4 regions of the Streptomyces sp. NPDC102490 genome follow, and region 3 is predicted to be linked to each of the others. Evidence: riboswitches for the same ligand, from Rfam matches in the RefSeq annotation. Region 3 holds a riboswitch; each other region holds the start of a gene.
The links. Region 3 has a riboswitch for cobalamin ahead of ACIRGB_RS28360 (energy-coupling factor ABC transporter permease). Riboswitches for the same ligand answer to the same signal wherever they lie in the genome.
Positions count from the first base shown of each region.

Region 1: it holds a riboswitch for cobalamin, as region 3 does, so the genes downstream of both, ACIRGB_RS01050 (ribonucleoside-diphosphate reductase subunit alpha) here and ACIRGB_RS28360 (energy-coupling factor ABC transporter permease) in region 3, are expected to answer to the same signal.
Region 2: it holds a riboswitch for cobalamin, as region 3 does, so the genes downstream of both, ACIRGB_RS24680 (cobalamin biosynthesis protein) here and ACIRGB_RS28360 (energy-coupling factor ABC transporter permease) in region 3, are expected to answer to the same signal.
Region 4: it holds a riboswitch for cobalamin, as region 3 does, so the genes downstream of both, ACIRGB_RS33325 (ABC transporter substrate-binding protein) here and ACIRGB_RS28360 (energy-coupling factor ABC transporter permease) in region 3, are expected to answer to the same signal.

Region 1 is NZ_JBIWJU010000001.1:223,310-230,941, reverse strand. Features, by position in the region: gene ACIRGB_RS01050 (ribonucleoside-diphosphate reductase subunit alpha) at 1-2,088, opposite strand, end outside; cobalamin riboswitch at 2,210-2,371, opposite strand; gene ACIRGB_RS01045 (GNAT family N-acetyltransferase) at 2,433-2,939, opposite strand; gene mctP (monocarboxylate uptake permease MctP) at 3,011-4,621, opposite strand; gene ACIRGB_RS01035 (DUF3311 domain-containing protein) at 4,618-4,875, opposite strand; gene ACIRGB_RS01030 (GntR family transcriptional regulator) at 5,014-5,778, opposite strand; gene dasA (N,N'-diacetylchitobiose ABC transporter substrate-binding protein DasA) at 6,234-7,511, shown strand; gene ACIRGB_RS01020 (carbohydrate ABC transporter permease) at 7,600-7,632, shown strand, end outside.
Region 2 is NZ_JBIWJU010000010.1:336,120-343,751, forward strand. Features, by position in the region: gene ACIRGB_RS24675 (cobyric acid synthase) at 1-616, opposite strand, end outside; gene ACIRGB_RS24680 (cobalamin biosynthesis protein) at 613-1,578, opposite strand; cobalamin riboswitch at 1,684-1,829, opposite strand; gene ACIRGB_RS24685 (hypothetical protein) at 2,001-2,222, opposite strand; gene pitH (low-affinity phosphate transporter PitH) at 2,257-3,516, opposite strand; gene ACIRGB_RS24695 (class II aldolase/adducin family protein) at 3,741-4,427, shown strand; gene ACIRGB_RS24700 (alpha/beta hydrolase family protein) at 4,542-5,669, shown strand; gene ACIRGB_RS24705 (hypothetical protein) at 5,875-7,293, shown strand; gene ACIRGB_RS24710 (ABC-F family ATP-binding cassette domain-containing protein) at 7,544-7,632, shown strand, end outside.
Region 3 is NZ_JBIWJU010000013.1:91,239-98,870, reverse strand. Features, by position in the region: gene ACIRGB_RS28385 (TetR/AcrR family transcriptional regulator) at 1-461, shown strand, start outside; gene ACIRGB_RS28380 (MFS transporter) at 605-2,236, shown strand; gene ACIRGB_RS28375 (ATP-binding cassette domain-containing protein) at 2,307-3,155, opposite strand; gene cbiQ (cobalt ECF transporter T component CbiQ) at 3,152-3,901, opposite strand; gene ACIRGB_RS28365 (energy-coupling factor ABC transporter substrate-binding protein) at 3,902-4,258, opposite strand; gene ACIRGB_RS28360 (energy-coupling factor ABC transporter permease) at 4,255-4,953, opposite strand; cobalamin riboswitch at 4,983-5,169, opposite strand; gene ACIRGB_RS28355 (MerR family transcriptional regulator) at 5,240-5,833, opposite strand; gene ACIRGB_RS28350 (potassium channel family protein) at 5,915-6,499, opposite strand; gene ACIRGB_RS28345 (chloride channel protein) at 6,496-7,632, opposite strand, start outside.
Region 4 is NZ_JBIWJU010000018.1:36,149-43,780, reverse strand. Features, by position in the region: gene ACIRGB_RS33355 (DUF1996 domain-containing protein) at 1-1,127, shown strand, start outside; partial or broken gene ACIRGB_RS33350 (cellulose-binding protein) at 1,144-1,368, shown strand; gene ACIRGB_RS33345 (TerD family protein) at 1,449-2,024, opposite strand; gene ACIRGB_RS33340 (BlaI/MecI/CopY family transcriptional regulator) at 2,196-2,582, shown strand; gene ACIRGB_RS33335 (M56 family metallopeptidase) at 2,589-3,521, shown strand; gene ACIRGB_RS33330 (fasciclin domain-containing protein) at 3,852-4,595, shown strand; cobalamin riboswitch at 4,590-4,776, shown strand; gene ACIRGB_RS33325 (ABC transporter substrate-binding protein) at 4,840-5,916, shown strand; gene ACIRGB_RS33320 (FecCD family ABC transporter permease) at 5,913-6,974, shown strand; gene ACIRGB_RS33315 (ABC transporter ATP-binding protein) at 6,971-7,632, shown strand, end outside.

The DNA.
Region 1 (7,632 bases), on a different contig from region 3:
GATCTCCCACGCCGTGCGGTACAGCGCGCGCACGTCCTCGGGGATCCAGGAGAAGCCCTGCACCGAGCCGTTCGCCTCGCGCAGCGCCTCACGGGTGCGCGCGTCCCACACGCCGAGCCGCTTGAGGTCGTCCACCAGGTAGGAGTTGACCTGGAGGAACTCGCCGGACAGCGTCTCGCGCTTGAAGAGGTTGGACACCTGCGGCTCGATGCACTCGTAGACACCGGCGATGGAGGCGATGGTCGCGGTCGGCGCGATGGCCAGGAGCAGGGAGTTGCGCAGCCCAGTCGTGGCCATGCGCTCCCGCAGCGCGGCCCAGCGCTCCGGCCAGGCGGGCGTCACGTCGTAGTGGTCCGGGTGCAGCACCCCCTGGGCCGTACGGGTCTTCTCCCAGGCCGGGGCCGGGCCGCCGCGCTCGGCGAGGTCGGCGGAGGTCTCGTACGCGGCGAGCATGATCCGCTCGGCGATGCGGGTGGACAGGGCCTTCGCCTCGGGGGAGTCGAAGGGCAGGCGGAGCTGGAAGAAGACGTCCTGGAGGCCCATCGCGCCGAGACCGACCGGGCGCCAGCGGGCGTTGGAGCGGGCCGCCTGCTCGGTCGGGTAGAAGTTGATGTCGACGACCCGGTCCAGGAAGGTGACGGCGGTGCGGACGGTGGCGTCGAGGCGCTCCCAGTCCAGGTCGCCGCTCGCGGGGTCGGCGAAGGCGCCGAGGTTGACCGAGCCCAGGTTGCAGACCGCCGTCTCCCCGTCGTCGGTGACCTCCAGGATCTCCGTGCAGAGATTGGAGGAGTGGACGACGTGGCCGGGGGTCGCGGTCTGGTTCGCGGTGCGGTTGGCGGTGTCCTTGAAGGTCATCCAGCCGTTGCCGGTCTGCGCGAGGGTGCGCATCATGCGGCCGTACAGCTCACGGGCGGGCAGCGTCTTGCGGGCGAGCCCCGCCTGCTCCGCCTTGCGGTAGGCCGCGTCGAACTCCTCGCCCCACAGGTCGGTCAGCTCCGGCACGTCGGCGGGGGAGAACAGCGACCAGGTCCCGTCGGCGTCCACCCGGCGCATGAACTCGTCCGGCACCCAGTGCGCGAGGTTCAGGTTGTGCGTGCGGCGGGCGTCCTCGCCGGTGTTGTCCCGCAGCTCCAGGAACTCCTCGACGTCCGCGTGCCAGGTCTCCAGGTAGACCGCGGCGGCACCCTTGCGCCGGCCGCCCTGGTTCACGGCGGCGACCGAGGCATCCAGCGTCTTCAGGAACGGGACGATGCCGTTGGAGTGCCCGTTGGTGCCGCGGATCAGCGAACCCCGGGCGCGGACGCGGGAGTAGGCGATGCCGATGCCGCCGGCGTGCTTGGACAGGCGGGCGACCTGGTGGAGGCGGTCGTAGAGGGAGTCCAGCTCGTCCTTGGGGGAGTCCAGGAGGTAGCAGGACGACATCTGGGCGTGCCGGGTGCCGGAGTTGAAGAGGGTGGGGGAGGAGGGCAGGTAGTCCAGGCGGCTCATCAGGCCGTACAGGGCGGCGACCTCGTCCACGGCCCGCGGGGTGTCGTCCTCGGCGAGTCCGGCGGCGACCCGCAGCAGGAAGTGCTGGGGCGTCTCGACGGCCTTGCGGGTGAGCGGGTGACGGAGCAGGTAGCGGCTGTACAGGGTGCGCAGCCCGAAGTAGCCGAAGCGGTCGTCGGCGTCCGGATCGACCAGCGCGTCGAGGCGGGCCGCGTGCAGCCGGACGAAGGCGGCGGTGCGGTCGGCGATCAGGCCCTCGCGGTGGCCGGTGGCGATGGAGTCGGTGAAGGTGGCGACGCCCTGGGAGGCGGCCTCGGCGCGGATGCCGATGGTCAGCAGCCGGGCGGCCAGCCGGGAGTAGACCGGGTCCTCGGAGATCAGACCGGCGGCCGCCTCCGTGGCCAGCTCGCGCAGCTCGGCCTCGTCGGCGCGGGCGGACCGGCCCCGCAGCGCGGCGGCGGCCACCCGGCCGGGGTCGGCGCCCCGGAGGTCGGCGGTCAGCCCGGTCAGGGTCCGCAGCAGGGCGGCACCGGGTCCGTCGGGTTCCCCGGTCGCCGTCACCGGGGTCGCTGAAGCCGGATCGGCTGGCGCGATGGTCACGTGGAGCACTCCCTCGCTCGGCACGGGGCCTGGCGGAGGGCAGGGGGGCTCACGAGCGCGCACGGCGTCGCGTCCACCGGCCCACTCCACGAGGCCCGGACGTCATGGCACCCGGGCCAAGGCGGCCGGGCGCACTGTCGGCAGGTCCTCGGACTGGACAGGCGTGCGCGCACGTGCGAAGACGTACGGATGCACGCAAGTACACCGTTGCGGGACAGTTCCGGATTCGCACCGGATTCCCCTGCGGCGACAGCGAGCACGAGCATACATCTTGTGCCGGGCTCCGCCGGCACCCCCAGATGTTGTGTCCGGACGGCGTGTCAGTACGTCGTCTCGGGCCGGTGTCAGAGCGCCAGTTCGTAGGTGAGCAGCATGATGTCGTCCAGCTCCGGCACAGGGTTCCAGTCGCGGGCGGGGGTGCGGACGAAGCCGAGGCGTTCGTAGAGGCGGTGGGCGGTGTGCATGGTGCGCTGGGTCGACAGCACGATGCTCGCGCAGCCCGGCACGGACCGGGCGCGGTCGAGGCAGGCCCGCACCAGGGCCTCGCCGGCCCCGCGGCCGCGTGCCTCGCGGGCGACGGCGAGCATGCGTATCTCGGCCTCGCCGGGGCGCGCGATGTCCGCCATGGGGCCGCCGGACGGCACGAAGGTCACGCCGCCGAGCACCCGCCCCTCCGCCGCGGCGACCAGCACCTCGGCGGCCGCCGCCCGCTTGGCCACGTCGCGCAGCTCGTCCAGGTAGGAGTCGCTCTCCCCGAAGTCGAGGAGGCCGTCGCGCAGGTAGGCCTGCGCGGTGATCTCGCCGAGGGTGTCGTACTCCTCGGCCGTCGCCTGTCGGATCACGAAGTCCATGACGCCGAGTGTGCCCGACGGGTACGACAACGGGCCGCCGGATTTCTCCGACGGCCCGCTGAGGAGCGCCGCTAGTGCGAGCTGCCCGCCGTGGCCGGCGGCAGTTCCACCTGGACGCCGGGGTCGCCGGCGTCCGCCGTGTAGTCGCTCGGCTTGGTCTCGTCGACGCCGTCGGGCGCCTTGACCGCCCTCAGGACGAAGGTCAGGACCACGGTGACCAGGACGTTCAGCACGAAGGCGGTGAGACCGATGTAGCCGATCTCGCCGATGCCGGGGATCTCGTCGGAGGAGCCGCCGAAGTGCTTCTGCGTCGGCGAGGCGACACCGTAGGCGGCGACCGTGCCGTAGACCATGCCGACCGCCCAGCCGCCGAGCAGCGCCCAGCGGTGGAACCAGCGGGTGAACAGGCCGCCGACCAGGGCCGGGAAGGTCTGCAGGATCCAGATGCCGCCCAGCAGCTGGAAGTTGATCGCGACGGTCTTGTCCATGCCCAGGACGAAGATCAGCGCGCCCACCTTCACCAGCAGCGACACCAGCTTGGAGACCTTCGTCTCCTGTGCCGGGGTGGCGTCGGGCTTGATGAAGTCCTTGTAGATGTTGCGGGTGAACAGGTTCGCGGCCGCGATCGACATGATCGCCGCCGGGACCAGGGCGCCGATGCCGATCGCCGCGAAGGCCACGCCCGCGAACCAGTCCGGGAACATGTTCTCGAACAGCTGCGGGATCGCCAGCTGGCCGTTCTCCACCTTGACCCCGGCCGCGATCGCCATGAAGCCGAGCAGCGCGAGCAGGCCCAGCATCAGCGAGTACAGCGGCAGGATCGTGGTGTTGCGGCGGATCACCTCACGGCTGCGCGAGGACAGCGTGGCGGTGATCGAGTGCGGGTACATGAACAGCGCGAGGGCCGAACCGAGCGCCAGGGTCGCGTACGTCCACTGGCCCCCCGCGTCCGGTACCACTCCGCCCTTGCCCGCCTCGGTGAACTTGTCGCTCGCCGACGCGAAGATGTCGTCGAACCCGCCCAGCTTGATCGGGATGTAGATGATCGCCACCGCGATGACGATGTAGATCAGCGTGTCCTTCACGAACGCGATCAGCGCGGGGGCGCGCAGTCCCGACGAGTAGGTGTACGCGGCCAGCACGCCGAAGGCGATCAGCAGCGGCAGGTCCTTGACGAACCAGTTGGTGTCCTCGCCGCCGCCGACGCCCATCACGTCGAGGACGGCCTGGATGCCGACCAGCTGGAGCGCGATGTACGGCATGGTCGCCAGGATGCCGGTGACGGCCACCGCCAGCGACAGGCCCTTGGAGCCGAACCGGCCGCGCACGAAGTCCGAGGTCGTCACGTAGCCGTGCTTGTGCGAGACCGACCACAGGCGGGGCAGGAAGGTGAAGATCAGCGGGTAGACCAGGATCGTGTACGGCACCGCGAAGAAGCCGGACGCGCCCGCCGCGTAGATCGCCGCCGGGACGGCCACGAAGGTGTACGCCGTGTACAGGTCGCCGCCCAGCAGGAACCAGGTGACCCAGGTGCCGAACGAGCGGCCGCCGAGGCCCCACTCGTCGAGGCTGTGCTCGTTCTCGGCCCGGCGCCAGCGGGCGGCCAGGAAGCCCATGGCGGTGACGAGGACGAAGAAGAAGATGAAGACGGCGAGTGCGACGCCGTTCACGCCGTCGTTCACTTGGCCCCGCCTTCCCGGCGGGCGCGCTGGTCACGCTGCCAGAGCTTGTACGCGATCACCGTCAGCACGGTGGAGATCAGTACCCACGCCATCTGGTACCAGTAGAAGAACGGAATGCCGATGAAGTCGGGGTCGGACTTGGCGTACGAACCGACCCACAGCATGGCGACGAACGGTGCGACAAGGCAGAGGGCGATGACGACGCGCACCGGCGTCACCGTCGGCCCTCTGTTCACTTCTGGGGCTTGTGACATGCGGTGGCTCCGTCCCCTCGCTGATCACCTGGTGCAGTGCGCACGAAAATGTAGGTGACGGCGTCAAGAGAGCGGAAGACCTCGTCCGTATATCGGTCCTCAACCGCAATGTCGCGTGCCGGAGGGGAGCGGCACCCCTCAGTCCTGGGGACGCTTGAGGCGGGCCACGAACTTGTAGCGGTCGCCCCGGTACACCGAGCGCACCCACTCCACCGGCTGGCCGGTGCGGTCCTGCGAGTGCCGGGAGAGCATCAGCATCGGCAGGCCCACGTCGGTGCCGAGCAGGCCGGCCTCGCGCGGGGTGGCCAGGGAGGTCTCGATGGTCTCCTCGGCCTCGGCGAGATGGACGTCGTACACCTCGGCGAGCGCGGTGTAGAGGGACGTGTACTTCACCAGGGAGCGGCGCAGGGCGGGGAAGCGCTTGGCGCTGAGGTGGGTGGTCTCGATGGCCATCGGCTCGCCGTTGGCCATGCGCAGCCGCTCGATGCGCAGCACCCGGCCGCCGGCCGTGATGTCCAGGAGTCCGGCGAGCCGGTCGTCGGCGGTGATGTAGCCGATGTCCAGCAGCTGCGAGGTGGGTTCGAGACCCTGGGCCCGCATGTCCTCGGTGTACGAGGTGAGTTGCAGGGCCTGCGACACCTTGGGCTTGGCGACGAAGGTGCCCTTGCCCTGGATGCGCTCCAGGCGCCCCTCGACGACCAGCTCCTGCAGGGCCTGGCGCACCGTGGTGCGCGAGGTGTCGAACTCGGCGGCGAGGGTGCGCTCCGGCGGGACCGGTGTGCCCGGAGTCTGGGTCCGGGTCATGTCGAGCAGATGCTTCTTCAGACGGTAGTACTTGGGCACGCGCGCGGTACGGACGGTCGCCCCACCCTCGTTCTCCGCACTGCTGACGTCGGTGCTCATGCTCTGCCTTCCCGGCTCCGGGTGCCGAAGCGACCGCTATCCCTGTCGGCCACGGCTCACATCGTGGCACGGCTTCGTGCCGGGATGGCCCCCGCACGCTCCGTGATCCCTTCTGTATACCCGCGGGAACACCCTTGGTCTAGTCCACAGGCGCGTCGGACGCCGCTGGTACGCGCGTTCGGAGCCATCCCCGCACCGCATTCGGTGGGAGGTGGTACACCCGGTCCCGGTCCGCCCGATCTGTCGCTTGCGCAATGAAAGGTCCCTGCATATCTCGGTCCCATCACGGACGCCGGGACGGAGTTTGAACACCCTTGACAGTCCTATTGGTCTGGGCCAAGCTCCCCGTACTGGTCTACACCATTGGTCCAGGTCCCGGCCCCATGGGCGGTCCGCGTCGACGAGCAACCGCGGGGAGGCAGGGGGGTTGTGTGGCATCCCTGAGGAGGGTTGGCGTGAAGCGCAAGCTTATAGCCGCGATCGGTATCGCGGGCATGATGGTCTCCATCGCCGCATGCGGGGGCGACGGCGACGACGACGGCAAGAAGGCCGGGGCCGACGGCTACGCCGGCGAGACGCTGACCGTCTGGGTGATGGACGGCTCCTCGCCGGACGACTGGCAGGCGGACCTCGCCAAGGAGTTCGAGGCGAAGACCAAGGCCAAGGTCAAGTTCGAGATCCAGAAGTGGAACGGCATCCAGCAGAAGCTGACCACCGCCCTCTCCGAGGAGAACCCGCCCGACGTCTTCGAGATCGGCAACACCCAGACCCCCGCCTACGCCAAGACCGGCGGCCTCGCGGACCTGAGCGACCTCAAGAGCGAGATCGGCACCGACTGGTCCGAGTCCCTCAACAAGTCCGCCGTCTTCGACGGCAAGCAGTACGCGGCCCCGTGGTTCGTGGTCAACCGCGTCGTCGTCTACAACAAGAAGATCTGGGCGGACGCGGGCATCAAGGAACTGCCCAAGACCCGCGACGAGTTCTACAACGACCTCAAGACGATCGGCGAGAAGACCGACGCCGAGCCGATCTACCTGCCCGGCCAGAACTGGTACCACTTCGTGGGCCTGGTCATCGGCGAGGGCGGCGAACTGGTCAAGAAGGACGGCGACAAGTACGTCTCCAACCTGTCCGACCCGAAGGTCGCCGCCGCCACCGAGACCTACAAGAAGTTCCAGGACCTGTCCAAGGCGCCCAAGGACAAGGACGAGGCCACCCCGCAGCAGGGTGAGATCTTCGCCAAGGGCAAGACCGGCTCCTTCATCGGCATGGGCTGGGAGGGCGCCACGGCGATCGCCACCAACCCGGCGATCGAGAAGGACCTCGGCTACTTCACCATCCCGGGCCCCACGGCGGACAAGCCCGAGGGCGTCTTCCTCGGCGGCTCCAACCTGGCCGTCGCCGCGGGCAGCAAGAAGCAGGACCTCGCCAAGGAGTTCCTGAAGCTCGCGCTCTCCGACAAGTTCGAGGGCGGCCTGGCCAAGGCCAACGGCGTCATCCCGAACAAGGAGGCGCTGCAGAGCAACCTGAAGGGCAACGCCGCCGCCGAGGCCGCCGCGCCGGCCGCCGGTACCGGTGACACCACCCCGCTGATCCCGGAGTGGGCCGCGGTGGAGAACGACCCGAACCCGATCAAGACGTACCTGACGGCCGTCATGAAGGGGAAGTCCCCGGCCGAGGCCGCCAAGCAGGTCGAGGGCGAGTTCAACAAGCGCCTGGCGCAGCAGCAGTAGCACCGGGTGAGCCGGGGCGGGGGCTGACACACCACGGCCCCCGCCCCGGCGTCGAGGTGAACAGGTCGAGAAGAGAGAGACCCCGAGCATGACCGTGCAGACCGAACGGCCGCCCTCAGGC
Region 2 (7,632 bases), on a different contig from region 3:
GCAGCGACACGTCGCCGCGGAACTTGTTGACGAGGAACCCGGCGACCAGCGCCTGGTCCTCGGGTGCCAGCAGCGCCACCGTGCCGAAGAAGGAGGCGAAGACGCCCCCGCGGTCGATGTCGCCGACGACCAGGACCGGGAGTCCGGCGCCCCGGGCGATCCCCATGTTCACGATGTCGGTGCGGCGCAGGTTGATCTCGGCCGGGCTGCCCGCGCCCTCGCAGATCACCGCGTCGTACGTGGCGCGGAGTTCGGCGAGCGAGTCGAGCACCGTGCCGAGCAGCCGCTCCTGGCGCCCGCCGTGGTAGCCGCGGGCGCTCATCTCGCCGACCGGCCTGCCGAGCAGCACGACCTGGCTGCTGCGCTCCCCGCCGGGCTTGAGCAGCACCGGGTTCATGTGCGCGGTCGGCTCCACCCGGCAGGCCTGGGCCTGCATGGCCTGCGCCCGCCCGATCTCCGCGCCCTCGCGGGTCACGAAGGAGTTCAGCGACATGTTCTGCGCCTTGAACGGCGCCACCTTCACGCCCTGCCGCACCAGCCAGCGGCAGATCCCGGCGGTGACGACGCTCTTGCCGGCGTCGGAGGTGGTACCGGCGACGAGCAGACCACCGTTCATGACGTACGTCCCTTCCTGACGATGCCGCGCGCGGCCAGCCGTGCGCCCGCGCACACGCCCAGCGCCAGCCAGCTCACGCGCCGGGACAGCCGTATCGCCCGGTCGATGTCGCCGGAACCGGCCCGTACCGGGCGTCCCGCGGCGCCGTTGAGGACGGGCCGGTGCTCGACCCGCCCGCCGTAGGAGAGCGTCCCGCCCAGCCGCACGCCCAGGGCACCCGCGAACGCGGCCTCCACGGGCCCCGCGTTGGGGCTCGGGTGCCGTGCGGCGTCCGCGCGCCAGGCCCGCACCGCGCCCCGCGGATCACCGCCGGACACGGTGGCCAGGACGGCGGTCAGCCGGGCGCCCGGCCAGCCCGCGAGGTCGTCCAGGCGGGCCGAGGCCCAGCCGTAGCGGCGGTACCGGGGCGACTTGTGGCCGACCATGGCGTCCAGCGTGTTGACGGCCCGGAAGCCGAGCAGCCCCGGCACCCCCGCCACGGCGCCCCACACCAGGGCGCCCACGACGGCGTCCGAGGTGTTCTCGGCGACGGACTCCACGACCGCCCGGGCGAGGCCGTCGGTGTCCAGCGCCCGCGGGTCCCGCCCGCACAGGTGCGGCAGCCGCGCCCGGGCCGCCTCGACGTCCCCGGCCGCCAGGGCCCGGCCGATGGCGTTCGCCTCGCGGGCCAGCGAGGTGCCGCCGACCACGGCCCAGGTGGCCGCGCCGGTCAGCGCGACGGAGGCGGCGGGGGAGCGGTGTACGGCACGGGAGGCGGCCAGCCCGAGGGCGACGGCGCCACCGGCGCACACGGCGGTGTGCAGGGCGCCCCAACCCCGGTGGTCCCGCCACAGCACCCGTTCCACGGCGCCCGCGGCACGGCCGAACGCGGCGACCGGGTGTCCGCGGCGCGGGTCGCCGAGGAGGAGGTCGCCGAGGAGGCCGGCGGCGGCGCCGTACGCGAAGACGCGTCCGGCACGCACGGGCTCAGCCGGTCACACGGTCGGGGAGACACCTGGTACGGGGCGTCGTGCGGGGGCGGCAGCCGGGCATCGCGTCATGTCCTCACTCAGGGTGTCCACGCCCTGGTTCGAAGAGTCCGGCGGTGAGAGTTCCTGGCTCCCGGGGATTCCTGTTCCCCGGTCACAGTGGCGGGACCGCGCCGGATTCGCACCGGGCTTCCTCTCCTGCCGCCGTAGATGGCCCCGGAAGTCCACCACGGCCCGCGAACACCCGTCAACCTGGCGTTGACCTGCGACGGGGGAGTGTGCGAAGGCCCACACACGAGTGGTGTGCGCCGGCACGCGAAAGGGCGGGGCGCGGAACGGTTCGAGTCCGTTCCGCGCCCCGCCCCGGCGCGTGTGCCCGTGGACCGGGCGGTAATCGAGCGGTGGCCGACCGGCGGTCAGGCGACGATCAGATAGATCCCGTACGCCACCGCCGCCGTGCAGGCCGCGAAGCAGGCGTAGGCGCCGGTGACCGCGAGGGTCGCGGAGCCGCCCTGGGCGGCGGCCCGCTCCTGGCGGGAGAGGCCGACGATGCCGAGGGTGAACAGGCCCACCAGGGCCACCGTGACCACGAGGCTGACGCCGAAGACGGAGCCGAGGGCTGCCCAGTCGATGCTCATGGAGGTTCGCTTCCTTCGTACCCGGGCTGCGGGTTCAGACGGGGGTGGCGGCCGACGGGGCCTTGGGGTCGGAAGGGGCGGCGGCCGGGACGGTGGCCGCCAGGTCCTCGGTCACGCCCGTCGGGGGCGGCGACACGGCGGCCATCGCCGTGGTGACCACGCCGGCCGGCTCGGGCTCCCGGGCGCCGGCCGCGTCGCCGTCGACGACGTTGGTGTGGTCGACGACCTCACGGCGGGAGACCCGCCAGATCGCGAAGCTGGACGCGACCAGGAACACCGCGACGAGGGCCGTGCCCCAGTCGCCGAGGCGGCAGACCCACTCGGCGAGCGCGGCGACCAGGGCCGCGGCCGGCAGCGTCAGGCCCCAGGCGATGAACATCCGGGTGGCCGTGGACCAGCGGACCACGCCGCCCTTGCGGCCGAGGCCCGCGCCCATCACCGCACCGGAGACCGAGTGCGTGGTGGACAGGGAGAAGCCGAGGTGGGAGGAGGCCAGGATGACCGTGGCGGCACTGGTCTGGGCGGCGAAGCCCTGCTGCGGCTGGAGGTCGGTCAGGCCCGTGCCCATGGTGCGGATGATGCGCCAGCCGCCCAGGTAGGTGCCGAGGGCGATGGCCAGACCCGCGCTCAGGATGACCCACACGGGCGGGTCGGAGTCGGGGGCGAGCGAGCCGCCGGCGATCAGGGCGAGGGTGATGATGCCCATGGTCTTCTGGGCGTCGTTGGTGCCGTGGGCCAGCGAGACCAGACCGGCGGAGGCGATCTGGCCGGCCCGGTAGCCCTTCGCGGCGGCCCTGCCGTCGGCCTTGCGGCCCAGCGCGTACGTCATCCGGGAGGCGAGCAGCGCCGCGAGGCCGGCCACGATCGGGGCGGCGATCGCGGGGAGGAGCACCTTGGTGACGAGCACGTCGCCGTTGACCGCGCCGATACCGGCCGAGGCGACGGCGGCACCGATCAGGCCGCCCATCAGGGCGTGCGAGGAACTGGACGGGAGCCCGACCAGCCAGGTCAGGAGGTTCCAGAGGATCGCGCCGACCAGTGCGGCGAAGATGACCTCGGGACGGATGCCGGTCTCGTCGACGAGACCCTTGGAGATCGTGTTGGCGACCTCCACGGAGAGGAAGGCGCCTACAAGGTTGAGGACGGCGGACATCGCCACCGCCACCTTGGGCTTGAGCGCACCGGTCGAAATGGTGGTGGCCATCGCGTTCGCGGTGTCGTGGAAACCGTTCGTGAAATCAAACGCGAGTGCGGTTACCACCACAATCGCGAGGATCAGCGAGAAGCTTTCCATTTACCCAGGCAATCGTTCGAGGTCGTTGGCGCGACGAACGTAGGTAACCAGGGTGAACGGAAGATGAACTGGGCAGGGCGTCACGGTGACCGGAAACGGGGTCGAAGCCTCCCTCTGCGTGCCCGCTCCGATGCTCTCCGGAGACGTTGCTGGCAGGATCACCGCGAGGCCGCTCGGCGGCGGGACGTGAGGGGCGCGCGGGCGCCGGGGAGGAGACGGTGACTGTGACACAGTCGCGGGCCGAGGGCGCAGAAGCGGACCGAAGGACGGCCGAGGAAGCGGCCTGGGCGGACCTCGTCGCGACGGCCCGGCGGACGGTGGCGGAAGGGCTGGTCGTCGGTACCTCCGGCAACGTCTCGGTGCGCGTCGGCGACACGGTCCTGGTCACCCCGTCGGGCGTGCCCTACGACCGGCTGACCCCGGACGACGTGACCGGCGTCGGCCTGGACGGACGCCAGGTGCGCGGCACGCTGGTCCCCACCAGCGAACTGCCCATGCACCTCGCCGTGTACCGCGCCGACCCCGGCGCCCGGGCCGTCGTCCACACCCACGCCGTGCACGCGACGGCGGTCTCCCTGCTCGTCGACGAACTCCCGCCGGTGCACTACATGACCGCCGCGCTCGGCGGCCCCGTCCGGGTCGCCCCCTACGCGGCCTACGGCACCGACGAACTCGCCCGCGCCATGCTCGACGCCCTCACCGACCGCACCGGCTGCCTGCTCCGCAACCACGGCACGGTCACCTACGGCAGCTCCCTCGACCAGGCCTACGACCGCACCGCCCAGCTCGAGTGGATGTGCCGCCTGTGGCTGACCGCCGCCTCGGTGCCGGGCCGCGCACCGTCCCTGCTGACCGCGGCCCAGCTGGCGGAGGTGACGGAGCGCCTGCGGGGCTACGGGCAGCGAAGCTGACGCGGGGTGCGTGCCGGGCGGTTCCCGGGGTACCGGCTACGGGACACGAGCACCTCGTCACCCCCTGTCACCCGTCCACTGGCCGCCCGAGGACTCCACCAGGAGACTGGCCCCATGCGCACTGTCACCGCAACGGCAGCCGCCGTCACCGCAGCTCTGGCGACCGGAGCGGCGAGCGTCGCCGTCGGCCGGCTCGCCAGCGACGCGGCGCTCAAGGCGCCCCCCGGCCGGCCCCTGCCGACCGAGCCCCGGCTCACCGTGCACGGCACCGCCGCCGGGCAGATCACCCTCACCCGGGACCTGGCCGCGCTGCGCCCCGGCCGGTACGGGCTCGCCGGTGACGGCTCCCACGCGGTCGTGGGACCGGTCCTCGGCACCGTCGAACACGGCGCCGACACCGTCGTACGCCGCCTCGAACGCGTCACGCACGGCACCTTCGAAACGGGTGACCGGGCGTGGTTCACCCCCAACCTGTACGTCGGGAACCCGGGCACGGCCCTCGACCTCGAGTACGCCGACGTCGAGGTCCCGGGGGAACTCGGTCCGCTCCCGGCCTGGTTCCTGCCCGGGGCCCGCCCGACCTGGGTCATCGCCGTGCACGGCCTGGCCGCCACCCGCGAACACGCCCTGAACGTGATCGCCCCCCTGCACCGCCGGAACGTGCCGGTGCTCGCCCTCGCCTACCGCGGCGACGTCGGGGCACCGCCCTCGCCCGACGGCCTGCACCACTTCGGCGAGACCGAGTGGCGCGACGTGGACGCCGCCGTCCGCTACGCCCTCGACCACGGCGCCCGCCAGGTCGTCCTGCTCGGCTGGTCCACCGGCGCCACCATGGCCCTGCGCACCGCCGCGCTCTCCGGCGTGCGCGAGCGCATCGCGGGGCTCGTGCTGGACTCCCCGGTGCTCAGCTGGGAGACCACCCTGCGCGCCCTGGCCGCCGCCCGCCGCACCCCCGGCGCGCTCCTGCCGCTCGCCGTCCGCGCCGCGCAGGGCCGCGCCGGGCTGCACGCCGACCGGGACGCCGGCACCGCCGGTCTGTACCGCCCGGCCGTCCCCACCCTGATCTTCCACGGCCCCGGCGACGCGGTGGCCCCCTGGCGCCTGTCCCGCCGCCTCGCCGACACCCACCCGCGTCTGGTCGCCCTCCACGCCGTCCGGGACGCCCCGCACGGCGCCATGTGGAACGCCGACCCCGCGGACTACGAGGAGACCCTCCGCCGCTTCATGACCCCACTGGTGTGATCCCCTCCCACGAACCCCTCCCGTGCCCCCGTCGCCCGCCCCGCGGCACCCGCCCGCGGGCGCGGCGAACCGGTTCCGTTCAACGCCGTACCACTGTCCTGATCCGGTGCCCGAACAGCGCGCCCGGGCTCCGCGACCACCGTTCCAGGAGGCCCCCGGGGCATTCCGTTTGGGTTTTCGGACCGTCAACCGGAAGACTGCACCCGTGACGTCCCGTATCCCGCGCGACTCCAGGCTCCGACTCGTCCGCCCGCGACCCCTGGCCGCCGCCCCCCCAGCGATGAATCAGCGGCGTCCACGCCGCCCCGCGCCGCGTCCCCCGGAAGGCACCCCCGCCCGCTCGGAGCTGGCCGGAATGGCACGCTCCGGTCTTGCCGACGCGGCCCGCGTCGCCCGCTGGGCCGACTCCGCACTCGGCCCCGGCCGCGGCAGCGCGACCGCCGACGGCAAAGCCACCCTGTCCGACGCCACCGCCGAGCACGCGGCGCGCGAACTGGGCCTGCCCGTGGCCAAGGTCCGCGCCGACTGGGACACCGCCCGCCTCGCCGGACTGGTCGAGGTGCAGGGCGGCACGGCCCGCCCCGGCTGGCGGCTGCGCGCCTGGAACCGCGACGACAGCGCCGTGCTGCGCGGCTGGGTCGCCCTCTTCGACGCCTGGTCACTCGCCCACCCCGAGCCCGCCGGGCAGGAACCCGCCGCGGTGGCCGAGGTCGTCTCCGCGATGCCCCAGCTGCTCTCCTTCCTCCAGCTGTCCGCCGGACCCGTCCCGGTGGCCCAGCTCCTGGACCTGCTGGAGCAGCGCGTCACCGAACTGCGCACCGAACGCTGCGAGGTGCCCTACGGCCCCCGGCTCGAACCCGGCACCCCGGGCTCCGAGCCGGACCCGGCCCCGGCCACCGACACCCCGCTCGCCCCCCTCCTCGACTGGGCCCTGCACGCCCTCGCCTCCGTCGGCGCCCTCACCTGCGGCGACGGACACGCCACGCTCACCCCGCTGGGCAACTGGGCGGTCTGGGTCAAGCTGGAGCAGATCTGCGTCGCCGCGCAGAGCCCGGCCGGCAACATCGAGCAGTCGGCCGAGGACATGCTCCGCGGCTGCGCCCAGCTCCGCCCCAACGCCGCCCGCGCCGAGTACCGCGCCTGGCTCGCCGCCCGCCCCGTGGGCAGCGCCGTCGCCGAACTGCTCGGGGCGGCACGCGGCGAGGACGCCCTGCTGCGCGGCCTCGCCTTCGAGGCGCTGCGCGTCGTCGGGGCCCCCGCCGAGCCCGACGTCCGCGGCGTCCTCGACGAGCCGACGCTCCGGCCGTACGCCCTGCTGTGGCTGGCCGAGCACGACGGCGTCGACCCCGAGGACGCCCACGAGGTCCTCACCCGCCCGGAGGCCACCTGGCTGTGGGTCGACACCGCGGCGGCCGTCGCCGACCACGGGGAGGCCCCGCTGCTGGTGCGGCACCTGGAGTCGGCGGTCCAGGCCACCGTCCCGGCGCTGCTCGCCGAGGTCCGCGCCGTCGGACACCCCCGCACCGTGCAGGTGCTGGTGGCGCTCGCCGCCGCGCACCCGGACCCCGCCCTGGCCAAGGCCGTACGCCGGGCGGCCTTCCAGGTCCACACCGGGGGCAGCTGACCGGCGGAGCCCCAGGGACGAACCGCCGGAGGCCCCCCGCGTGCTTCCGGCGGGCAGCCCGCGCACCCCGCGAGCGTGGTGAAGGGGACCCGTTCGCCCGGCCTTCCACCGGCCACCGACGACGCTCGCGGGGAAAAGCGGTTGCACCGCCCCGTTAGACTGGCCCTCATGGCCATTCTCCTCGTGCATTAGAGCGGCGGGAACCTCCACAGCCGCCCATCCCGCCACCCACCCGCCCAGGAGTCTGACCGTGATCTCCGCCTCCGGCATCGAGCTGCGCGCCGGTGCCCGTGTCCTCATCGAGAGCGCCACCTTCCGCGTCGCCAAGGGCGACCGCAT
Region 3 (7,632 bases):
AGGCCCTCGCCGAGGAGGCGTCCGAGGTGCTGCGTACCGCGATGGCCGACGCGGCCGGACCCGACGAACCGGCCGACCGGGCGCTCGCGCACTTCATGCTGCTGATGTGGCCCGTGGGCGACCGTTACCGCATGCTGCTGGCGCTGGCCCGGCACGATCTGGGCGTGGAGCGGGTGGCCGAGATCCTGGCCCCGGCGCGCGCCGAGGTCACCGCGATCCTGGAGCGCGGCCAGCGGGACGGGGTCTTCCCCGCCCACCTGCCCCCCGCCGTGCTGAGCGCGGGACTCGAAGCGATGGTCGTGGCGCTCCTCGAGCAGGTCAACACCGGAGCCCTGGAGGACGACGGCACCCGGGCCGCCGCCGCGCTTCTCATGGCCGCCGGGGTGCCGGAGGGGCCCGCACGGGCCGTGGTCGAGAGCGTGGGTCCGGCGCAGCCGGCGACATCCCTCCCGGCCGAGTAGGCCACCCCCCCTTTTTTTTGGTCAGTAGGCGCCCCCGGTTGGTGGGCGCCTTATTTGCACGCGCGTGGGCAACAAACTACTCTTTCTCTTGTCTGCTCATCTATGGGCAATTAACTTGCCCCCGCTCGTCTCCGGGAGCCCTCATGCCCCTACTGGCCACCACCCCCGTCGAGAAGATGCCCGGGCCCTACCCCCGGCGCTGGTGGGCTCTGCTGGTGCTCTGCCTGAGCCTGCTGATCGTCGTCATGGCCAACACGTCCCTGATCGTGGCCGCCCCGGACATGACGGCCGACCTGGGTCTGAGCAGCAGCGACTTGCAGTGGGTCATCGACGGCTACACCGTCCCGTACGCCGCGCTGATGCTGGTGCTCGGCGCGATCGGCGACAAGTACAGCCGTCGCGGCGCCCTGGTCACCGGCCTGGTGATCTTCGCGGGCGGTTCGGTGATGGGCAGCCTGGTCCACGAGACGGGGCTGGTCATCGCGGCCCGGGCGGTCATGGGCGTCGGCGCCGCAGTCGTCATGCCGGCCACGCTGTCCCTGCTGGTCGCGGTCTTCCCGAAGGGGGAGCGGGCCCGCGCCATCACGGCCTGGACCGCCACCTCGGGACTGGCCATCGCGGTCGGGCCGCTGGTCGCCGGCTGGCTCCTGGAGAACCACGCCTGGGGCTCGACCTTCCTGGTCAACGTCCCCATAGCGGTCCTCGCCGTGGTCGGCGCGCTGGTCCTCGTACCGCCGTCCCGGGCGGCCGGCATGGGCCGCATCGACTACGTCGGCGGGCTGCTCTCCATCGTCTCCGTCGGCAGCCTGGTCTACGCGACCATCGAGGGCCCGCACTTCGGCTGGGGCGCGGGACCGATCGCCGCGGCCGTCGTCGCCGGGGTCGGCCTGATCGCCTTCGTGGCCTGGGAGCTGCGCCACCCGCACCCCATGCTGGACGTGCGCAGGTTCCTGCTCCGGCCGTTCAGCGGCTCGATGCTGGCGGTGCTGTTCTTCTTCTTCGGCACCTACGGCGCCATCTACTACGCCACGCAGTTCCTGCAGTTCGTGCTCGGCTACGGCGCGCTGGAGACCGGCGTACGGCTGCTGCCGCTGGCCGGTGCCGTGTTCGTCGGCGCCGCGGTGACCGGGCGGCTCACCCCGAAGCTCGGCGTGCGGGCCATGGTCGGCTCCGGCATGGCGATCGGCACCGTCGGTGTCTTCCTGCTGGTCCTGATCGACCAGGGCTCCACCTACGCCGACTTCCTCGCCCCCATGCTGCTGCTCGGCCTCGCCATCGGCCTCAGCGTCTCCCCGGCCACCGACACCATCATGGGCTCCTTCCCGGAGGGCGAACTGGGCGTCGGCGGTGGCGCCAACGACACCGCGCTGGAACTCGGCGGCTCTCTCGGCATCGCCGTCCTGGGCTCCCTGCTCGGCACCGCCTACCGGGACGAACTGGCCGGCCTGGTGGGCGACCGGCTCCCGGCCGCCGCGCTGGACACCGCCCAGGACTCGGTGGGCGGTGGACTGGCCGTCGCCGAACGCCTCGCCGGCAACCCGTCCGCCGGACCCGAGCAGGCGCAGGCCCTCACCGACGCCGTGCACAAGGCCTTCGCCCACGGCGTCTCGACGACCAGCCTCGTCGGCGGCATCATCATGGCGGCCGGCACCCTGATCGTCCTCGCCGTCCTGCCCGGCCGCCGCGCCCGGCAGGCGGCCGAGAACACCGGGGACGACACCGCGGCGAGCGCGGCCCGGGACCAGGACGCCGAGCTGAGCCAGTCCCAGGGCTGAGCCCCTCCCAGGCAGGGTCAGTCCCAGGGCTGAGCCAGTCCCGGGGCTGAGCCACCCCGCCCGCGCCCCGTCACTCCGCCAGCGCCGCCAGCTCCTCCGCCGTACGCGGACCGGTGGCGGAGTCGGGCAACAGCCCCCGCGCCCGCAGCAGTCCGGCCGCCGCGACGCCCCACGGGAGCCGCAGCCCGGCCTGCCGCAGCAGGTCGGCGCGGGCCAGCGTCGGGGCGGTCGGGCCGGTGCGCACACCGTCCGGGGTGAGCAGGGCGGCGTCGTCGGACCAGCGCAGGGCGAGGTCGACGTCGTGGGTGGCCATCACCACGGTGGTGCCGCCCGCGCGTAGCCCGTCCAGGGTGGCCAGCAGCCGCTCCTGCCCGTCCGGGTCGAGACCGGCGGTCGGCTCGTCGAGGATCAGCACCCGGGGCCGCATCGCGACCGCCCCGGCGATCGCGGTGCGCTTGCGCTGCCCGTACGACAGCAGATGCGTGGGCCGGTCGGCCAGCGCCGCGATGTCCAGCGCGGCGAGCGCTTCCCCGACCCGGGACCTGACCTCCGCGTCGGGCAGCCCCAGGTTCAGCGGACCGAAGGACACGTCCTGGCCGACCGAGGCCGCGAAGAGCTGGTCGTCCGGGTCCTGCACCACCAACTGCACCGTGGTCCGCAGCCGGGTCAGACCCTTGCGGTCGTACGTCACCGGCTCCCCGCCGAGCGTCAACGACCCCGTGCGCGGCCGCAGTCCGCCGCTGAGCAGCCGCATCAGCGTCGTCTTGCCGCTGCCGTTGCGGCCGAGCAGCGCCAGCGCACGCCCCTCGCGCACCGCGAAGTCCAGGCCCACCAGCACGTCCGGGCCCTCCTCGTACCCGAACGACGCGCCCCGCAGGGCGACCAGGGCCGGTTGTGCTGACCGCGCCGGTCCGTTCACGACAGGGGTCCTTCCAGTACGAGGGTGAGGCAGGCCAGCGCCGCCAGCAGGGCGACGCTCGCCGCCGTGAACGGCACCGAGACCCGGGCCTCGGGCACCAGCACGCGCAGGGTGCCGTCGTAACCGCGCCCGGCGAGCCCCGACTGGAGCCGCGCCGCCCGGTCGAAGGCCCGCACGAACGCGGTGGCGCCCAGCCCGCCGAGCGAACGCCAGGCCGCCGTCCGGGTGGTGTGCCCGAGCCGCGCGGCCTGCGCCTCCCGGATACGCCGTACGGCGTCCAGCAGCAGGAAACTCATCCGGTACGTCACCAGCGCCACGTCCACGACCGGCGCGGGCACCCCGGCCCGCACCAGGCGCGGCAGCAGGTCGGACATCGGCGTGGTGAACGCGAACAGCAGCACCCCGAGCGAGGCCGCCGAGGTGCGCAGCAGCAGCTCACCCGCGCGCACCGCACCGCCGTCGGCCGCCGACAGGAACCCGTCCGGGCCGCCGACCTGCACCAGCAGCGGCAGCGCCCCCGTCACGCAGAAGCCCAGCGGCACCCGGTACGCCCGCCACAGCCGGCGCCCGGGCACCCCCGCCGGGCCGAGCAGCACCGTGAGCGCCGCCACCAGCACCAGGGCCGCACCCGGCCAGGGCGGCAGCGAGATCGCGAGCACGGTCAGCCCGAGACCGAGCACCGCCTTGTCCACGGGATGGCGGCGCCGCCAGCGACTGGCGTGCGCCGCCGCGTCGATCGGCAGCACTCAGTCCCCTTCGGGGGTGTCTCGCGGTACCGCCGCGGCCCCGGAAGCCGCCGACGCCCGCTCCTCGCCCTGCCGCCGGCCCCGGCGCAGCCCGAAGTAGTACGCCAGCACGCCCGCGCCGAGCGCGGCCTGGAGGGCGAACAGCGCCGACTCGACCTCCCCGGACGGCGGTTCGTACAGCGGGGAGAACCACGGCTCGTAGTCCGGTTCGATCTCGGTGATCGCCGTCTCGGCCTCCGCGTCGGCCCCGGTGAACGGCTCCTTCTTGTGGTCGCCGAGCCCCAGCACCAGCGGCAGCACCGCCAGCGCGGCCACGGCGAGCAGTAGCAGGGCGTTGATCTTCGCGTTGCGGCTCATCGGGCCGCCACCTCCTGCTTCCGCTCGCCGGAACGGGTCAGCAGCACGCCCAGCCGGGTCAGTTCGCCCTCGCTGGACTGCACGAGCAGCCGCATCACGATCACCGTGAGCAGGCCCTCGCTCACCGCCAGCGGGATCTGGGTCACGGCGAAGATGGACCCGAACTTGCCGAGCGCGCCCAGGAACCCGCTGCTCGGGTCCGGAAAGGCCAGCGCCAGCTGCACGCTGGTGACGCAGTACGTGGACAGGTCGGCGACGAACGCCCCGAAGAACACGGTGACCATCAGCGGCACGTCGAAGCGGCGCAGCAGCCGGTAGACGCCGTACCCGGCCCAGGGGCCCACGATCGCCATCGAGAAGACGTTGGCGCCCAGCGTGGTCAGCCCGCCGTGGGCGAGCAGCAGCGCCTGGAAGAGCAGGGTGATGGTGCCCAGGACCGCCATGATCGGCGGCCGGAACAGGATCGCGCCCAGGCCGGTGCCGGTGGGGTGCGAGCAGCTTCCGGTGACGGACGGCAGTTTCAGGGCCGACAGGACGAACGTGAAGGCTCCGGAGGCGCCGAGGAGCAACGTGCTCTCCGGGTGCTCCCTGACCTCACGGGTGAGTGACCGGACTCCGTGGACGACGAACGGCGCGGACGCGACACCCCAGGCGATCGCGTGCGCCGGTGGCAGAAAGCCCTCGGCTATGTGCATGGCTCAGCAGACCCTCTCCAGCACCTCGTGGATGGACGACGCGCCTTGGCCGGTCTCCTGGCTTACGGGTACCACCGCCCGTGCTCCGCCTTCCCGGATCGCAAGCGATCCAGTGGCTGCCCGCGAGGGCCGGAGCCGGACTTCCCGATTCACAGTGGCGAGGGCCGCACCGGCATCACACCGGATTTCCCGTTCACCAAGGCGTGGCGACAGTAGTGCTCCCACGGGGGCGGGCACAAGCGGGCCTCGGGCCCGGCGGGCACCCCGCCGGACCGCCGAACAGGCCTCAGGGCTGCGCGAACGCCCGGCGCCGCCGGTCCGTCAGCTGCCGCCGCTCGTCCTCGTCCATCGTGGCGAAGATCTCCGCGCGCCTGTGGTGCAGGGCACGCAGCTCCTCCTCGCCGAGCGACTCGGCCCAGCGGCGCCGCGCGTCGCTCATGCGGGCCACCTCTTCCGGCGTCAGGGGACGCTCCATGGCCGTCATCTCCTCGATCACCTCCAGATAGGCCTCGGCCGAGCCGTCCACCGCGGTGTCCAGCGCGCCCAGCACACCGAGCAGCCGGGCCCGCAGCTCCGCGGTCCGCCGCAGCCGTTCCTCGACGACGTCGAGCTGCCGCCGGATCAGCTCCGCCGGGTCGTGGTCCGGCTCGGCGTCCAGCACCGCGCGGATCTCGGCCAGCGGGAGCCCGAAGCTGCGCAGCGCGAGTACGCGGTGCAGGCGCCGGACGTCGTCGGCGTCGTAGCAGCGGTGGCCGCCCTCGCTGCGGGCGGACGGGGTGAGCAGGCCGAGCCGGTCGTAGTAGCGCAGGGCGCGGATGCTCAGCCCGGTCTCCCGCGCGAGTTCGCCGATGCGCCGGGTGCCGTCGGTCGCGTGTGTCATGGGGCTCCTCCACGAGTGTGCGACCGAGGCTAGAAGGTGACGCCGCGGCAGCTTCAAGCCCTCGGCCGGGCCGCGCCGCCGTCAGTGGGACCGGCCGCCCCGTTCGGGCCGGCGGACCACCATGCTCCGCATGCGGGTGGTCAGCGCGGTGGCGGCGGCGGTGAGGAAGACGAAGCTGTATGTGATCTGGAGGATGGTCACCACTCGCGCCGCCTGGCCCCGCGGGGTGATGTCCCCGTACCCGACGGTGGCGAGCGTCACGACGGTGAAGTACAGGGCGTCGATCCGGGTGTGCAGTCCGCTGAACTCGCCCGGCGACTTGGCCAGGGCGTAGTACGTGGCCGAGAAGACGTGCACGGACAGGACGATCAGCAGCGAGATGACCACCCCGGGCCGGCTGTCGGGGTGGTCGAGGAGGACGTGCCGGATCTGCCGCAGCAGCAGTACGGCCACGACGGTCAGCAGCAGGGCGAACAGCACCCAGCTCAGCACCGGCCGCCGCGGGCCCAGGTGGTCGAGGGGGAGCAGGAAGTAGGCCACGACCACGGCGGCCGCGATCCCGACCCGTACGAGCCAGGGCCGGAAGGTGTCCCAGCCGGTACGGGGGTGCGGGCGCGGGCTGGGGCTCGGGTTACGGCCCGGGGGTGAGGTCCGGCGGTCCCTCATCCCGCCGCTCCCGTCGTCGGCGCCCCGCTCGGCGCTCCGCCGGACGCCTGGCCGGCCTCCGGCTCCGTCCGCCGCACCAGCTGGGCGACGATGAACGCGACGACCGACGCCATGACGATGAGCGGTGTCTGGTCGTGGGCGTCCCGGCCCATCAGCAGCACCGTCAGGACCGAGGCGGCCAGCGGCAGTCCCGTCACCGCGGCCGCCGCGGCGGCGATGCCGAGGGCGAGGGCCGGGGTCGCGCCGAAGCCGGGCAGCCCGGAGCAGGCCAGCGCCGTCGCCGCGCCCAGCAGAACCGACGGGAAGATCGGGCCGCCGCGCAGCGCGCCCAGCGCGATGCCCCAGGCCAGCCCCTTGCACACGACCAGCGCGACCAGCGCCCCCACGGACCAGGCGTGCGGGTGCGCGGCGAGCTGGGCGAGGGCGGCCTGGCCGGACAGCGCCGCCTCGGCCGGGGAGCGGCCGGTGATCAGCGCGTACGCGGAGACGCAGACGCCGACCGCGGTGGCGCACACGACGGTGCGGGCGGCCGTGCGGTGCCGCGTCCAGGTGACGGTGCGGCGGCCCAGCTCACGGCCCAGCGTGACCAGTACGGCGATCAGGGCGGCGGTGGGCAGGCCCCACAGGAAGTCGCCCGCGTCCGGACCGGCCTGGGGCGGCAGGTCGGGCAGGGCCAGCGCGCCGATCTCGAGGCCCGTCCACTGACCGAAGCCGGTGAAGACCAGGGCACCCGCCGCGCTGGCCAGCAGACAGGGCAGCAGCAGCGCGACCAGCCGGGTGCCGGCCAGTCCCGCCCCCTCGATGAGCAGGACCGCCGCCGCCACCGGACCGCCGAGGATGGTGGAGATCGCGGCGGTGGAGCCGGCCGTGGCGAGGATCGCGCTCGCCCGCTGGTCGCCGCCCGCGCCCGCCCGCCGCACCGCCAGCAGGGCGAGCCCGCTGCCGACGGCCATGAGCGGGGCCTCGGGACCCAGCACCACGCCGAGCGGCAGTGTGGCCAGCGCGGCCAGCACCGCGCCGGGCAGCGCGCGGGGGCCGACGGGTGCCCCGCCCAGGCCGTTCACCGGGAGGTGGCCGCCGCCGCCCGGCATCCGGGTCACGATCGGCGCCAGGATCAGCCCGGCAAGCAGCAG
Region 4 (7,632 bases), on a different contig from region 3:
TCCAGAACGGCACCGCCGAACAGGACGCCCAGTCACCCGGCGGCGGCATCGAGGGCAACGCGGGCGAGATCGTCACACCGGCCGAGGTCACCCTCACGTTCGAGGGCAACGAGCGGGGCAAGGTCACGGAGATGCCACGGCTGCTGCGCATCATCACCGGCGACGCCAAGGCGTTCGTCAACGGCAACACCAACGCGAACGCCTCCTGGAGCTGCACCGGGTTCGAGGACCGGCAGCTGAAGGACAAGTACCCGCTCTGCCCCTCGGGCAGCGACGTGGTGCGCACCTTCACCTTCCAGAGCTGCTGGGACGGCCGCAACACCGACAGCGCCAACCACCGTACCCACATGGCCTTCGCCGCCGCCGACGGCAGCTGCCCGGAGGGTTTCCGGGCCGTTCCGCGACTGGTGCAGCGGGTCGTCTACGACGTGGCCGCGCCCAGCCTGGAGGACGGGGGCAGGACCGTTCCGCTGTTCGCCGTGGACTCCTTCCCCGAGCAACTGCACAAGCCGGTCACCGACCACAGCGACTTCATCAACGTCTTCGACGAGGACCTGATGCGCGAGATGACCGAGTGCATCAACTCCGGCCGCGAGTGCGGCCCGGACACGCCCCCGGAGGCGGAGCCGGGCGAGGGCGAGGAGCAGCCCGGCGACGGCGAGGGCGACGACGGCGGCCAGACCGCCGGGCCCCCGGCCGAGCAGACCGCCACGGCCTCGGCACCCGCGGACCCCGGCCAGGACGACCAGGCGGGTGGGAAGGGCGAGGGGAAGGACGACGGGAAGACCCCCGGCCAGGACGAGGGACAGAGCGAGGGGCCGACCGGCGGGGACAAGCCCGCCCCCCCGGCCGATAGCCAGGAGGCTTCCGCGAGCGCCGAACCCAGGTCCGCGACGACGCCTGCCGCCGACACTCCGGACGACGTGAGCAGTGCCGCGTCCGGGACCACCGGCAACGGCGACAACGGCGGCAACGCGGGCGGCGCCGGATCGGCTGCCGCACCGCAGGCGCAGGGTGGACTAGCCGAGACGGGTTCCGGGCTCGGCCTGTGGCCCGCGGCGGCCGGCGGCGTGCTGTTCGCCGGTGGATGTGTGCTGCTGATCCGTTCCAGGCGGCGTGCGCTGTGACGACCGTGCCACCGGCATGACGACGGGTGGGCGGGGACACCCCCGCCCACCCGTCGCGTCGAAGGCATCGGACACGTCACCCCTCGGCACCCTGACCGCGGTCCTGCTCACCCTGATCCCCTGGAGAGGTACCGCCGTCGCCCACGGCTCGGTCGTCGACCCCGCCTCCCGCAACTACGGCTGCTGGGACCGCTGGGGCGACGACTTCCAGAACCCGGCCATGGCCGACGAGGACCCCATGCGCCACTCCCGCCCCCCACCCCCGCCGGGCGCACCGCGCCCGGCGGGGACGCCGGTCGTACCGTCGGCCGGGGTGACCGGTCAGACGTTGACGCCGAAGTCCGCGGCGATGCCCGCGAGGCCCGAGGCGTAGCCCTGGCCGACCGCCCGGAACTTCCACTCGGCGCCGTGCCGGTACAGCTCGCCGAAGACCATCGCGGTCTCGGTCGAGGCGTCCTCGGACAGGTCGTAGCGGGCGAGTTCCTGGTTGTTCGCCTGGTTGACCACCCGGATGAAGGCGTTGCGGACCTGGCCGAAGCTCTGGCCGCGGTTCTCCGCGTCGTGGATGGACACCGGGAAGACGATCCGGTCCACCTCGGCCGGGACCGCGGCGAGGTTCACCTTGACCGCCTCGTCGTCGCCCTCGCCCTCGCCGGTGAGGTTGTCGCCGGTGTGCTCGACCGAGCCGTCCGGGCTGGTGAGGTTGTTGTAGAAGACGAAGTGCCCGTCCGAGAGCACCTTGCCCGACGCGTCCAGGAGCAGCGCGGAGGCGTCGAGGTCGTAGTCGGTGCCGGTCGTGGTGCGCACGTCCCAGCCCAGACCGACCAGCACGGCGGTCAGGCCGGGTGCCTCCTTGCTGAGCGAGACGTTGCCGCCCTTGGCCAGGGAAACTCCCACTGCGTTCTCCTTCGTCGTGTGCGCCGCGTTCCGCGTTCCGCGTCCCGTGTGTCTTGCTGTCTTGCCTGTCTTGCCTGTTCTTACGCCTGCCGACAATCTACATCACTGTAGAAGTAAGCCTTCTATACGATGTCGCTCCGGTAGACGATCGGCGGCGGAAGGAGGCGGGCCGTGACGGATGACCGGCGTCCGCGGCGGCGGGGCCAGGGTGAGCTGGAAGCGCTGGTGCTGTCCGCGCTGCGCGAGGCGGACGGGCCCGCGACGGCCGGCTGGGTGCAGGAACGGCTCGGCGGCGACCTCGCCTACACCACGGTGATCACGATCCTGACCCGGCTGCTCGAGAAGGGTGCCGTCAGCCGCGAGCGTGCGGGCCGGTCCTTCGCCTGGACGCCCGCCTCGGACCAGGCGGGCCTGGCCGCGCGGAAGATGCGCAAGGTGCTGGACGCCGAGAGCGACCGGGAAGCGGTGCTGGCCAGCTTCGTCACGGGCCTCGACCCCGACGACGAGCGGCTGCTGCGCGACCTGCTCGGGCACGCGCGCGCCGCGGAGGACGGCTGACACCGCATGGGGGTCTTCGTCTTCCTGCCCCTGGTCCTGCCGCTGACGGCGTGGCCCGTCGCCAGGCTCGCCGAGCAGCACCTGCACCCGCGGACCGCGACCAGGCTGCTCACCGCCGTCGCCGCCGTGATGGCCCTGTGCAGCACCGTGTGCCTGGCCCTGGTGATGGTGGTCGGCACCGCTCAGCTGCCCGGCAACCCGCTCCCCGACGGCTGGTCGGACCCCGAGGTGCGGGCGGCGGTGCCCTTCGACGAGATCGTCGGCAAGGCGGCCATTCCCGCGCTCTGCGCGGTGGTCGCGGCCTCGGCGCGGGCCCTGTGGCGGCACGGCAGGGTGCGCCGCCGCGCCCACCGCGCGCTGGCCGGGCTGCCGGGCACCGGGGTGGCCGTACTGCCGGACGACGTGCCCTACGCGTACGCGCTGCCGGGTGGACGCCGGGACCGCGTGGTGGTGAGTACGGCCCTGCTCGACTGCCTCGAACCGGGCGAGCGGCGCGCCCTGTTCGCCCATGAGCGTGCCCACCTCGCCGCCCGGCACCACCGCTTCCTGCTCACCGTCCGGCTCGCCGCGCTGGCCAACCCGTTCCTGCGCCCCCTGCGGACGGCCGTGTCCTACACGGCGGAGCGGTGGGCGGACGAGGCGGCCGCGCGGGCGGTCGGTGACCGCCGCGCGGTGGCGACCGCGATCGGCAAGGCGGCCCTCGTCTCCCGCGGCACCCCCGTCGCCACCCTCGCCGGCCTCGCGGCGCCCGGCCCGGTGCCCCGCCGGGTGGCGGCGTTGCTGGGGCCCGCTCCCGCCGTCCGCACCTGGCCCCCGGTGTTCACGTCGGTGGGCCTGGCGGCGTGGGCCGCGGCCGCCGGAACCGCCGTCTCGGCGATGTCGTCCGCGAACGCCGCCGTCACGATGTTCCTCATCCTGCGGGCCGCGACGCCGTTCTGACCTGTTCTCACTCCCTGACGGGCGCTTTCGAGGAATCTCGCAGGTCACAGCGGCGCCGCCGCACCTTTCTCACTCGATCGGGTGGGCGACCAATCCGGAACGGGGCCCGCTCCGGATTCCCCGTGTGAGGGAAGAACCGAGACCCACGCCGACAGCGAACCGGCGGCCGACCCCGGACCCGGGTCGGCCGACCGGCACGTAACGGCGCCGCGTACTCGGCGGCCCGCCGCACACCACTTCAGCTCCGTATCAGCACTGCGCACCACGACTCCGCACCACCCCTCCGTACCGACGCAGCCTTCGTGCTGCCCGTTTTCTGGGAGATTCTCCATGAACGCCCGTATCCGCCGCTCCGCCGTCGCCGTCGTCGCGGCCGCCGTCCTGCCCCTGTCCCTGGCCGCCTGTTCCGACGACGGCGACAGCGGCTCCTCGGACTCCGCCCAGGCCGCCTCCTCGGCCCCCGCGGCGGGCGACGACCAGTCGGCCGGCACCTCCGACGGCATGGCGGACTCCGACGAGCCGTTCGGCCCGGCCTGCTCCACGGTGCCGAAGGAGGGCGCCGGTTCGTTCGACGGCATGGCCAAGGACCCGGTCGCCACGGCCGCCTCGAACAACCCGGCCCTGTCCACGCTGGTCTCGGCGGTGAAGAAGGCAGACCTGGTCGACACGCTCAACAACGCCGAGAACATCACCGTGTTCGCGCCGACCAACGACGCCTTCGCCAAGATCCCGAAGGCCGACCTGGACAAGGTCCTGAACGACAAGGAGACGCTCACCGGCATCCTGACCTACCACGTCGTCGGCCAGAAGCTCGCGCCCGCGGACCTGGAGAACGGCTCCTTCGAGACGCTCCAGAAGTCCAAGCTGACCACCTCGGGCTCGGACGAGTCCTACAAGGTCGACGACTCCGCCAAGGTCGTCTGCGGCAACGTGAAGACCGCCAATGCCAACGTCTACATCATCGACACCGTCCTCATGCCGAAGAGCGGACGGGCGTGGCGGCCCGGGGCCGGGGGCCGGGGGAGCGGGTCTGGCAGTGGCCCGTCCCCCGGCGGGGCGATGGCCCTGTGGTAGCTTGCGCAGGCCAGTCGAACCCACCTGGTGGGTCAGGGAATCCGGTGCGAATCCGGAACTGACGCGCAGCGGTGAGGGGGACGGGCGGGACACGGGCCACTGGGCGGCGTACGCCGTCCGGGAAGGCGTCCCGTCCGGTCGATCCCGAGTCCGAAGACCTGCTGGCACCCGTGCCGCGTGCGGCGCGGGCCGCATCGTACGGACGGGCTTCGCGCATGAGCCCTCGACGCCAGAGGATCCTTCCTTGCCCGCAGCACGCCCCGTCGGCCCCCGACGACTCCGCCTGTCCCGCCGTGCTCTGCGCGGTCCCGTCCTGCTCCTGTCCGGCGCCCTGCTGGCCTCCGGCTGCGGGTCCGGTACGGGCACCGACGACCCGGCCGCCCGGGCCGACGCGGCCGGCTACCCCCGCACCGTCCGCGACTGCGGGCACGACGTCCGGGTCGACGCGCCGCCGCGCCGGGCCGTCTCCCTCAACCAGGGCACCACGGAGATCCTGCTCTCGCTCGGCCTCGCCGACCGCCTGGTGGGCACCGCGACCTGGACCGACCCGGTCATGAAGGGGCTGGAGAAGGCGAACGCCGGCGTCCCCCGGCTCGCCGACGACATACCGTCCTTCGAGACGGTCCTGGACGCCGAACCGGACTTCGTCGCCGCCTCCTTCGCCTCCACCCTCGGCACCGGCGGTGTCGCCACCCGCGAACGGTTCACGGAACTCGGCGTGCCCGCCTACCTGTCCCCGTCCGACTGCGCCGGCAAGGACAACAGCGGCGACGGCGACGGCGTCCGGAACGAGCCCCTCACCCTGGACACCGTCTACGGCGAAGTCCGCGACCTGGCCCGCCTCTTCGACGTCGAGCAGCGCGGCGAGAAACTCGTCGCCGACCTCAAGGCAAGGGTCGACAAGGCGACATCCGGCATCGACGCCTCCGGCGTCACCCTCATGTACTGGTTCGCCAACTCCACCTCGCCCTACCTGGCGGGCTGCTGCGGCGCCCCCGGCGTCATCACCCGCGCGCTCGGCGCCGAGAACGCCATGGACGACACCCACGAGGAGTGGCCGCAGACCGGCTGGGAGACCGTCGCGGACCGGGACCCCGACGTCCTGGTCCTCGGCGACCTCACGCGTAAGTCGCAGACGGCCGAGACGGCGGCGAAGAAGATCGAGTTCCTGGAGTCCAACCCCGTGACCGGGAACATGACCGCCGTCCGCGAGAAACGCTACGTGCTGCTCAGCGGGCAGGCCATGAACCCCACCATCCGTACCGTCGAGGGCGTGGAACAGGTGGCGGCGGCCCTGCGCGCGTTCGGGCTCGCCCAGTGACGTCCGCGAGCCGGACCGCGCCCGTCTCCGGCATACGCGCGCCGCGCGGCGCCCTCGTGTGGGCGGCGGCCGGGACCGTCGCCCTGTGCGTCTCCGTGGCCGTCGCCGTCACCATCGGACCGGCGGACATCGGCGTCGCCGACGTGTGGTCCGTGATCGCCGCCCACCTCGGCGCCGGCACCGCCGCCGGGGACGTGTCCCCGCTCCGCGCCGGCATCGTCTGGGACCTGCGACTGCCCCGTACCCTGCTCGCCGCGGTGTGCGGAGCGGGACTCGCCGTGTGCGGGGCCGTGCTCCAGTCCCTGCTGCGCAACCCGCTCGCCGACCCCTTCGTCCTCGGCGTCTCCTCCGGCGCCTCGACCGGCGCCGTCCTGGTCGTCGTGCTCGGTGTGGGCGGTGGCGCGCTCTCCGTCTCCGGCGGGGCGTTCATCGGCGCGGTCTGCTCCTTCGCGCTGGTGATGCTGCTCAGCCACAGCCTCGGCGGCACCACGGACCGGGTGGTGCTCGCGGGCGTGGCGGCGATGCAGCTGTTCTCGGCGCTCACCTCCTTCGTGGTCATGACCGCCGCCGGCGCCGAGACCACCCGCGGTGTGCTGTTCTGGCTGCTCGGTTCGCTCGGCGGCGCGGGCTGGAGCGACGTGTGGACCGGCACCGCCGTCCTGGCGCTGGTCCTGGCCGTGTGCCTCGGTCACGCCAGGACGCTGGACGCCTTCGCCTTCGGCCAGGACGCGGCGGCCGCGCTCGGCGTCCACGTGGCCCGCACCCGGCTGGTCCTGCTGTGTGCCACCGCCCTGCTCACCGCCGCCCTGGTCGCCTCGGCCGGCGCGATCGGCTTCGTCGGGCTGGTGCTGCCGCACGCCGTACGGGCGCTCACCGGCCCCGGACACGCCCGGCTGCTGCCGGTCTGCGCGCTCGCCGGTGCCGTGTTCCTGGTGTGGGTCGACACCCTGGCCCGTACCGTCCTCGAACCCCAGGAGGTCCCGGTGGGGGTGGTGACCTCGCTGATCGGCGTGCCGGCCTTCGTGCTCGTGCTGTACCGCACCCGGAGGACGCGGTGACCCTGAACGCCGAGCGGGTCTCCCGCACCACCGGTGGCCGGCTGATCCTGGACGGCGTCGACCTGAGCCCGCGCGACGGCGCCATGACGGGCCTGCTCGGCCCCAACGGCTCCGGCAAGTCCACCCTGCTGCGGCTGCTCGCCGGCGTACTCGCCCCGACCTCGGGCCGCGTCACCCTCGACGGACGCCCCCTGGACCGGGTGGGCCGCCGGGACGTCGCCCGGCGGGTGGCCGTGGTGGAGCAGCAGACGGACACCCAGGTGGAACTGACGGTCCGGGACGTCGTCCGGCTCGGCCGCATCCCGCACCGCCGCGCCTGGACACCGGCGTCGGCGGCCGACGAGGAGGCGGTCGCGGACGCCCTGGACCGCACCGGCCTGACGGGCCAGGCCGACCGCCTCTGGCACACCCTCTCCGGCGGCGAACGCCAGCGCGTCCAGATCGCTCGCGCCCTCGCCCAGGAGCCGCGTGAACTCCTGCTCGACGAACCGACCAACCACCTCGACATCCAGCACCAGCTGGACGTGCTGGCCCTCGTCGCCGCCCTCCCCGTCACCAGCGTGGTCGCCCTGCACGACCTCAACCTCGCCGCGATGTACTGCGACCACCTCGTCGTCCTCTCGGAGGGACGGGTCGTGGCCCGCGGCGAACCGGCCGA